Methylobacterium mesophilicum SR1.6/6: one gene and its partner. The protein of the gene in region 1 interacts with the protein of each later gene in a pairwise test. Links are inferred from orthologs where the notes say so. Each region holds a gene or a part of one and is shown on either strand. Other genes may lie near its edges.

What was found. The genes of interacting proteins can lie anywhere in the genome.
Region 2: the proteins of MMSR116_RS08865 (region 1) and MMSR116_RS12480 interact in binary tests that used the Escherichia coli proteins (3 or more experiments, as listed by UniProt). The link is inferred for Methylobacterium mesophilicum SR1.6/6 from one-to-one orthologs.

The regions. Positions count from the first base shown.
Region 1 is NZ_CP043538.1:1,895,245-1,899,475, forward strand. Bases 210-3,542 are described here. They hold MMSR116_RS08865 (hybrid sensor histidine kinase/response regulator), read left to right. Parts: upstream 210-609; coding sequence 610-3,342; downstream 3,343-3,542. Other genes in these bases: chpT (histidine phosphotransferase ChpT), read left to right, coding at 210-506; MMSR116_RS08870 (chemotaxis protein CheW), read left to right, coding at 3,401-3,542. Also shown: more of chpT, read left to right, coding at 1-209; more of MMSR116_RS08870, read left to right, coding at 3,543-3,904; MMSR116_RS08875 (response regulator), read left to right, coding at 3,915-4,231. UniProt on the Escherichia coli protein: Involved in the transmission of sensory signals from the chemoreceptors to the flagellar motors. CheA is autophosphorylated; it can transfer its phosphate group to either CheB or CheY.
Region 2 is NZ_CP043538.1:2,622,836-2,626,717, reverse strand. What follows is about bases 457-3,440. They hold MMSR116_RS12480 (protein phosphatase CheZ), read right to left. Parts: upstream 2,315-3,440; coding sequence 1,598-2,314; downstream 457-1,597. Other genes in these bases: MMSR116_RS12475 (L,D-transpeptidase), read left to right, coding at 2,606-3,397; uvrC (excinuclease ABC subunit UvrC), read right to left, coding at 457-1,517. Also shown: more of uvrC, read right to left, coding at 1-456; MMSR116_RS12470 (DUF2076 domain-containing protein), read right to left, coding at 3,479-3,882.

The DNA of each region.
Region 1 (4,231 bases):
TGAAATTCGCCCGGATCGCTTTCGGGGCGGCGGGCTCGGCCGGCGCCTCGATCGACCTCGCCGACGCCGAGGGCGTCGCCAAGGGCATGTTCGCCGACGACAAGACCAAGCTGACCTGGAGCGCGCCGCAGGCCCTGTTTCCCAAGAACAAGGTCAAGCTGCTCCTGAACCTCGTGATGATCGCGACCTCGGCGATCCCGCGCGGCGGGGTGATCGACGTCGTGGTGTCGGGCGACGGCGAGGCGCCCAGCCTCGTACTCAAGGCGAAGGGCTCGCATGCCCGCATCCCCCCGCACGTGGAGGAGCTGATGGCCGGCAGGCCCGAGAGCGGCACCGTCGACGCCCACGGCATCCTGCCGTTCTACGCCGGCCTCGTGGCCCGGGCCGCTGCCATGGATGTTCGTTTCGCCATCCAGGATGATGAAGTGACGATCAGCGCGACGCCCACAGTGATCGCGACACTTGATGCGGGTGATGGAGAAGCTTCGGACACGGCGCTCGCGTAAGATTCTTCAAAACAGCGGCGCGGGGTCGGAACGGAAACGCTTCCCTAACCCCGCGCGAGTAAGTAGGTTGCGCGAGACCTTCTCCGCGTAACGAGTAGCGCTTATGGACGACCTGCTTCGCGAGTTTCTGACCGAGAGCGGGGAGCATCTCGATACGGTCGACGCAGAACTAGTTCGGTTCGAGCAGGATCCGAATAACGAGACAATTCTTCGGAACATCTTTCGTCTCGTCCACACGATCAAAGGAACCTGCGGATTTCTCGGCCTTCCGCGCCTCGAGGCCTTGGCGCACGCCGCCGAGACCTTGATGGGCCGGTTCCGTGACGGTCTGCCCGCCACGTCGGCTTCGGTCACGCTGATTCTCCTGACGCTGGACCGGCTCAAGGCCATCCTGGCCGACCTGGAAGCCACCGGCACGGAGCCAGCCGGGTCGGACGACGACCTGATCTCGGCCCTGGAGCGCATGGCCGCGGGCACCGGCGAGCCCGAGCAGGCCGCCCCGCCACCGCCGCCGGAGCCGGTTCTGCCCGAGCCCGTGGCCCGCGAGCTGAAGCCCGGCGAGGTGTCCCTAGAGGACTTGGAGGCCGCATTCCTGGCGGCTCCGGGACCGGACGAATCGGATTTCGCCGCGCCGCCGCCCGCGCCGCCGCCCGTGCCCGCTTCGGTCGCCGCGGCCGCTTCCCCGGCCGTCAGCGCGGCCCCGGCAGCTGTGCCGGCACGGGCCGAGCCGGCCGAGGCCGAGCGGACCGAGCCGGCCCGGGCCGAGGCCGCCGAGGGCGAGACGACCGCTGCCGCCAAGAACCAGACGATCCGGGTGAATGTCGACACGCTCGAGCACCTGATGACCATGGTCTCGGAGCTAGTGCTGACCCGCAACCAGCTCCTGGAGATCGCCCGGCGGCACGAGGATTCGAGCTACAAGGTCCCGCTGCAGCGCCTGTCGCACGTGACGGCCGAGCTGCAGGAAGGCGTGATGAAGACGCGCATGCAGCCGATCGGCAACGCGTGGCAGAAGCTGCCGCGGGTGGTGCGCGACCTCTCTGCCGAACTCGGCAAGCAGATCGACCTCGTGATGGTCGGCGCCGAGACCGAACTCGACCGTCAGGTCCTCGAGGTCATCAAGGACCCGCTAACCCACATGGTCCGCAACTCGGCGGATCACGGCCTCGAATCGACTGCGGAGCGCGTTGCAGCGGGCAAGCCCGCCCGCGGCACGATCCGGCTCGCCGCCTACCACGAGGGCGGCACGATCACGATCGAGATCGCCGACGACGGCAAGGGCCTGAACCTCGCGGCGATCCGCAAGAAGGCGGTGGAGCGCGGGCTCGCCGCCCAGGCCGACATCGACCGGATGACCGACGCCCAGGTCGCCAAGTTCATCTTCCACGCCGGGTTCTCGACGGCGGCGGCGGTGACCTCGGTCTCGGGCCGCGGCGTCGGCATGGACGTGGTCAAGACCAACATCGAGACCATCGGCGGCCTGATCGACATCGCCACCACGGCGGGCCGCGGCACCACTTTCACCATCAAGATCCCCCTGACGCTGGCCATCGTGGCCGCCCTGATCGTGCGGGCCGGCGAGCACCGTTTCGCCCTGCCGCAGGTGGCGGTGCTGGAACTGGTGCGGGTCGATGCCGGGGCGCAGAGAGTCGAGCGCATCAACGGCGCGCCGGTGCTGCGGCTGCGCGAGCGGCTGCTGCCGATCGTCTCGCTGACCGGCCTGCTCGGACAGGCCGCGGCCGGCGCCGAGACGGAGCAGGCTGGGTTCGTGGTGGTGGCGCAGGTCGGGCGCGAGCGCTTCGGGATCCTCGTCGACGAGGTCTTCCACACGGAGGAGATCGTCGTGAAGCCGATGTCGGTGAAGCTGCGGCACATCCCGATGTTTGCCGGCAACACGATTCTGGGCGACGGCGCCGTGGTGCTGATCGTCGATCCGAACGGCGTGGCCCGCCAGGTGGCGCAGGGCGTCCAGGGCAGCAACAGCCACGGGGATGCCGACGCCGAGGCAGCCCTGGAGGTCGCCGACACCAAGACCACGCTGCTCGTGTTCAAGGGCGGTCAGGGCAGTTTCAAGGCGGTGCCGCTGTCGCTGGTGACCCGCCTCGAGGAGATCGAGTGCGCCAAGGTCGAGTGGCTCGGCGGCCGCGCGCTGATCCAGTATCGCGGGCGCCTGATGCCCCTGGTCCCGGCGGATGCCGCGATCACCATCAAGTCGGAAGGGACCCAGGCCCTCGTGGTGTTCTCGGACGGCGAGCGGGCCATGGGCCTCGTGGTGGACGAGATCGTCGACATCGTGGAGGAGCGGCTCGACATCGAGATCGCGGCCGACCGTTCGGACCTGATCGGCTCGGCGGTGCTGCGGGGCCGGGCGACCGACATCATCAACATCGCCCACTTCCTGCCGCTGGCCTACGACGACTGGGCGCGCGGCCTGAAGCGGCCCGAGCAGGTCTCCACGATCCTGCTGGTCGACGACTCGGCCTTCTTCCGCGACATGCTGAGCCCGGTGCTGAAGGCGGCGGGCTACCAAGTGGTCACGGCGGCGAGCGCGGACGCGGCGCTGGCGACCCTCCAGGCCGATCCCAAGATCGAGGCGGTGGTCACCGACCTGGAGATGCCGGGCCGCAGCGGCTTCGACCTCGTTGCCGCCATGCGCCGGGCCGAGCCGCGGCTCGCGGGACTTCCGGTGGTCGGCCTCACCGGGGCGATCGGCGCCGACGCGGTGGAGCGCGCCCGGGCGCTCGCGATCACCGACCTCGTGGCGAAGTTCGACCGGGCGGGCCTGATCGCGGCGCTCGCCGAGATCGGCGCCGCGGCGGTGTCGGAAGCCGCCTGATCGCCGCGCCGCACGCACCAAGTCGGTCGAGACCGACGATCGAATCCGGAGAGTTCCGATGCAGGCTGCCAACGCCAACGCCACCGCCGCCGAGACGGGCGCCACCGACGACTTCGTGACGGTCTATGTCGGCGAGACCCTGTTCGGGCTGGCGATCGAGCGGGTCCACGACGTGTTCGTCCCCTCGGGCGTGACGCCGGTCCCGCTGGCGCCGTCCGAGATCGTCGGCCTCCTGAACCTGCGCGGCCGCGTGGTGACGGCCATGAGTCTGCGCCGACGCCTGGGCATGCCCGACGCCGAGGCCGCGGCGGACGGGACCAAGGCCAACCCCCAGATGGCGATCGGCCTGGAACAGGCCGGCGAGACCTTCGCGCTGGTGGTCGACGGCGTCGGCGAGGTGCTCAAGCTCGGCGCCGACAGCCGCGAGGCTGTGCCGATCAACCTGGACTCGCGCTTCCGCGACCTCGCCACCTGTGTCCACCGCCTCGACGGTCGGCTCTTGGTGATCCTCGACGTGGACGCGCTCCTCGGCTTCACGACCGCCGGCGCCAAGGCGGCTTGAGGAGAGGGCAATGAAGGCGCCGCACCAGACAACCTGCCTCGTGGTGGACGATTCCGCGGTGATCCGGAAGGTCGCCCGGCGGATCATCGAGGATCTCGGCATGAACGTCAGCGAGGCCGAGGACGGCAGCGCCGCCCTCGAAGCCTGCGCGGCCAGCATGCCGGACGCGATCCTGCTCGACTGGAACATGCCGAACATGGATGGCTACGCGTTCCTCCAGGCCCTGCGCCGCAGCGAGGGAGGCGACGCGCCGAAGGTCCTGTTCTGCACCACCGAGAACGATATCGGCGCGATCGCCCGGGCGCTCCGGGCGGGGGCGGACGAGTA
Region 2 (3,882 bases), 730 kb from region 1 along the record:
TCCTTCACCAAGCGCTTGAACCGGCGCTGCAAAACCTCGCGCATCATGCCGTAATCGTCCCCGGGGGTAAGCTCCTCCGACTTGATGTTGAACGTGCGGTAATGCGTCTTCATGAACCCCGTCGGCCCTGCGACGATCATCCCTCCGACGGCGTTCGTGCCCATGATGTGCGAGTTGTCGTAGACCTCGATCCGGCGCGGCGCGCGGTCGAGGCCGAAGGCCTGCCCCAGGGCCGCGAGCAGCTTCCCCTGGGACGCCGTGTCGGCGAGGCGCCGGGCGAGCGCCTCCTTGGCGTTGCGCTGGGCGTAATCGACGAGGTTCTTGCGCTCGCCGCGGCTCGGCCGATGGATCTCGACGCGGTGATCGACGCGGCTCGACAGGGCGGCGGCCACCAGTTCCGCATCCTCGATCTGGTGGCTGGTCAGGATCGTCCGGGGCGCCGGCTTGTCGTCGTAGAACTGGCCGATGAACGAGCCCAGCACCTCGTCGGGCGTCATGGTCCGGTCGGCCTTCGGGAAATAGGCGCGGTTGCCCCAGTTCTGGAAGTTCCGGAAGAAGAACACCTCGATGCAGAACTGGCCGGCCTGCTCGTCCAGGGCGAACACGTCCGCTTCCTCGACGCCCTGGGTGTTGACTCCCTGGACGCCCTGGATGGCCGAGAGCGCGGCGATCCTGTCCCGGAAGCGGGCCGCACGCTCGAACTCCATGGCCTCGGAGGCCTCCTGCATCTCGGCGCGCATCCGATCCTTCACGGCGTTCGACTTGCCCGCCAGGAAGGCGCGGGCCGAGTCCGCCATGGTGGCGTAGTCTTCCTGGGCAATCTCGCCCGTGCAGGGGCCGGAGCAGCGCTTGATCTGGTAGAGCAGGCAGGGCCGGGTCCGGTTCTCGTAGTAGCTGTCCGTGCAGGTGCGCAGCAGGAAGGCGCGCTGCAGGGCGTTCACTGTCCGATTCACCGCCCAGACGCTCGCGAAGGGACCGTAATAGCTGCCCTTCCGCCGCCTTGCGCCGCGATGCTTGACGATCTGCGGTGCGGGGCCGTCATCCGTGACCAGGATGTAGGGGAACGACTTGTCGTCCCGCATCAGCACGTTGAAGCGGGGCTTCAACTGCTTGATCAGGTTGGCTTCCAGGAGCAGCGCCTCGGTCTCTGTGGCGGTGGTGACGAATTCCATCGCCGCCGTCTGCGAGATCATCCGGGCGATGCGATTCGAGTGCGCCTGACCCCGGGCATAGGAGCCGACCCGGTTCTTCAGGTTCTTCGCCTTGCCGACGTAGAGGACGTCGCCCCGGTGATCGAACATCCGGTAGACGCCCGGCGAGGACGGCAGCGTCGACCAGAAGCGGCGGATCACCTCCGTGCCGGCCTGCACGGCGCCGGGCTCAAAATCGAAATCGATCTCCGGCGACTCGTCGGTGGGAAGACCGGCCTCGGGCTCGTCTGCGCCCTCGTCCCGCTCGGCATCGCGGCCGTCGTCGAAGGTATCGGGGGGCAGGTCTGAGAGGGCTCTGCGGCTCATACCGCAGATCTAAGCGTTCCGGCCGCCGAGGGGGACGGGGCCGCCGACAAAAAATGCGCGTCGGCGGCCGATCGAAGCGATCAATCGAACAGCGAGTCGATGTCGCTCTGGTCCACGTGGCCGATATCGTGGTCGAGCTTCGGCCCGTTGAGCAAGCTGCTCTCGTCGTCCAGGGCGGTGGAGACCGGCATGACGGCGATGAGTTCCTTGAAGCTGTCCAGCTCCGACCACGTGGCGATCAGCCGGTCAAGATGTTCCTCGATGAACTTCATCACACCGACGATCTTGCTGATCCGCTGGCCCGTCAGGTCCTGGAAGTTGCAGGCCTCGTAGGCCGTGATCACCCGCTCCAGGATGACGTCGACGTGCGGCTTCATGCCGGGCGGCAGCGTCGTGGCGTTGAGCATGCCGGCATGGCTCTCGATCTCCTCGATCGCGCCGAGGAGCTGCGTCGTCGCGCGCTCCGTCGAGTCCACGACGGCGTCGAGTTCGTCCGCGGCCCGGCGCATGCCCTTGCCGGTGTATTCGGTCCGGTGGAGGGTCGCCAGCTCCGCCTTCGTGCGGGTGATCGCCTCCTTCATCACGTCCAGCTCGGTCCGCATGGCCAGGGCCTCGTGCAACTCGCGCCGGCACGATTCGACCGTCTCGCTGGCGCTCATCTGCGTGATGCGGCGCAGGTCCTGGATGGCGTTGTAGATCTCGTCGAGGCGCTCGCCCGAGGCGGGAACGCCCGCCGGCGGTGGCGGGGCTCCGGGAAGCCCGAGAACGTCTTCAATGCGGTAGCGCTTCTGGGTCATCATCCGGGCGTAGGCGTTCGGGTTCCGTCGGCCCAACTCTCTAACACATCAGTTAGCGGACTGTGACTGCCAAGCTTGCCAACGCATGCGTGGCACTGCGACGAAGAAGCGGCCAAGAATTCGGTGCCCCCGGCGAAGCACCGGCATTGACGTTTGATTCACGCTGAGGCCGTCCGGGCGGGGAGGGCAACGCGGTTCAGCCGGATTCACCACGTTCGTTCACCTGATTCGCCAAGATCCGGCGGGATCCTCCCGCCGCAGCGGGCGTGTGCCCCGGTGCGGGAGGTTGCGATGCGGGGATCGGTCCGTGTGGGTCTGTGGGCGGCCTTGGCCGCGGCTGCCGCCTGCGTGCCCGCGCAGGCGCAACAGGCGCGCTACGCCGAGGGTGGTTACGGGGGCGGCCTGATCGAGTATCTCGTCACAGGTGGGGCCGGGGCCGGGCGGCAGACCTGGCCGCAGCGTTACGCGCAGCCGCAGCGGGGCGAGGCGCCTATGCGGGTCGCGGCCTATTCGGGCGAGCTTCTGCCCGCCGAGCCCGGGCCAGCCCAGGTCTACGCACAGCCACAACCCTATGGGGTGCCGCCGACCGGCGGCTACGGCGCGCCTCAGGCCGATCCGAGCCGCATCGCCCGCGCGGTCGCACCCGAATATCAGCGCCAGGAGGTCGCGTTCCCCGGCTCGCAGAGGCCCGGAACAATCGTGATCGACACTGCGGGCAAGCACCTCTACCTCGTGCAGGCCGGCCAGCGGGCTCTCCGCTACGGCATCGGTGTCGGCCGGCCCGGCTTCGCCTGGAGCGGGCTCAAGACCGTCAGCCGCAAGGCGGAATGGCCGGACTGGACGCCGCCGGCCGAGATGCTCGCCCGCCGCCCCGACCTGCCGCGCCACATGGCCGGCGGCCCGGAGAACCCGCTGGGCGCACGGGCCCTCTATCTCGGCTCGTCACTCTACCGGATCCACGGGACGAACGAGCCCAATACGATCGGGCAATCGGTCTCGTCGGGGTGCATCCGGATGATGAACGACGACGTCATCGATCTCTACGAGCGCGTGCCCGTGGGAACGCGGGTCGAGGTTCTCTGAACGCCTCACGCTTCCCCCAGATACGAGGAAGGCCCGGCCGCGCCTGACGCGACCGAGCCTTCCATTCGGTGTGCCGGACAATCAGGTCCAGTCGCTGTCGTCGCCGCCGCCGAGGTCGCCGCCGAAATCACCGCCCGGATCGCTGTAGCCGGCGTCCTGGAAGCCGCCCATGTCGCCGCCGCTGTTGTCCAGGGCCGAGCCGAGATCCTGGTTGCCACCGCCGTCGCCGTAGTAGTTGTTAACGATGGTCTCGCCGCTTCCGCCGCCGAGGCCCGCTGCCGCGGCGCTGCCGAGGCTGGAATGGCCGCCCGCGAAGGCGTTCGACAGGGCGCTGCCGAGGAGCATGCCGCCCGCCGCGCCGGCCGCCATGGGCAGCGCCGTCGCCATGAAGCCGCCGCCGCGCGCCGGGGCCTGGGGCTGGCCGCCCCACGGGCCGCCCTGCTGCTGCGGGTAGCCGCCCTGTTGCGGGTAGCCGCCCTGCTGGG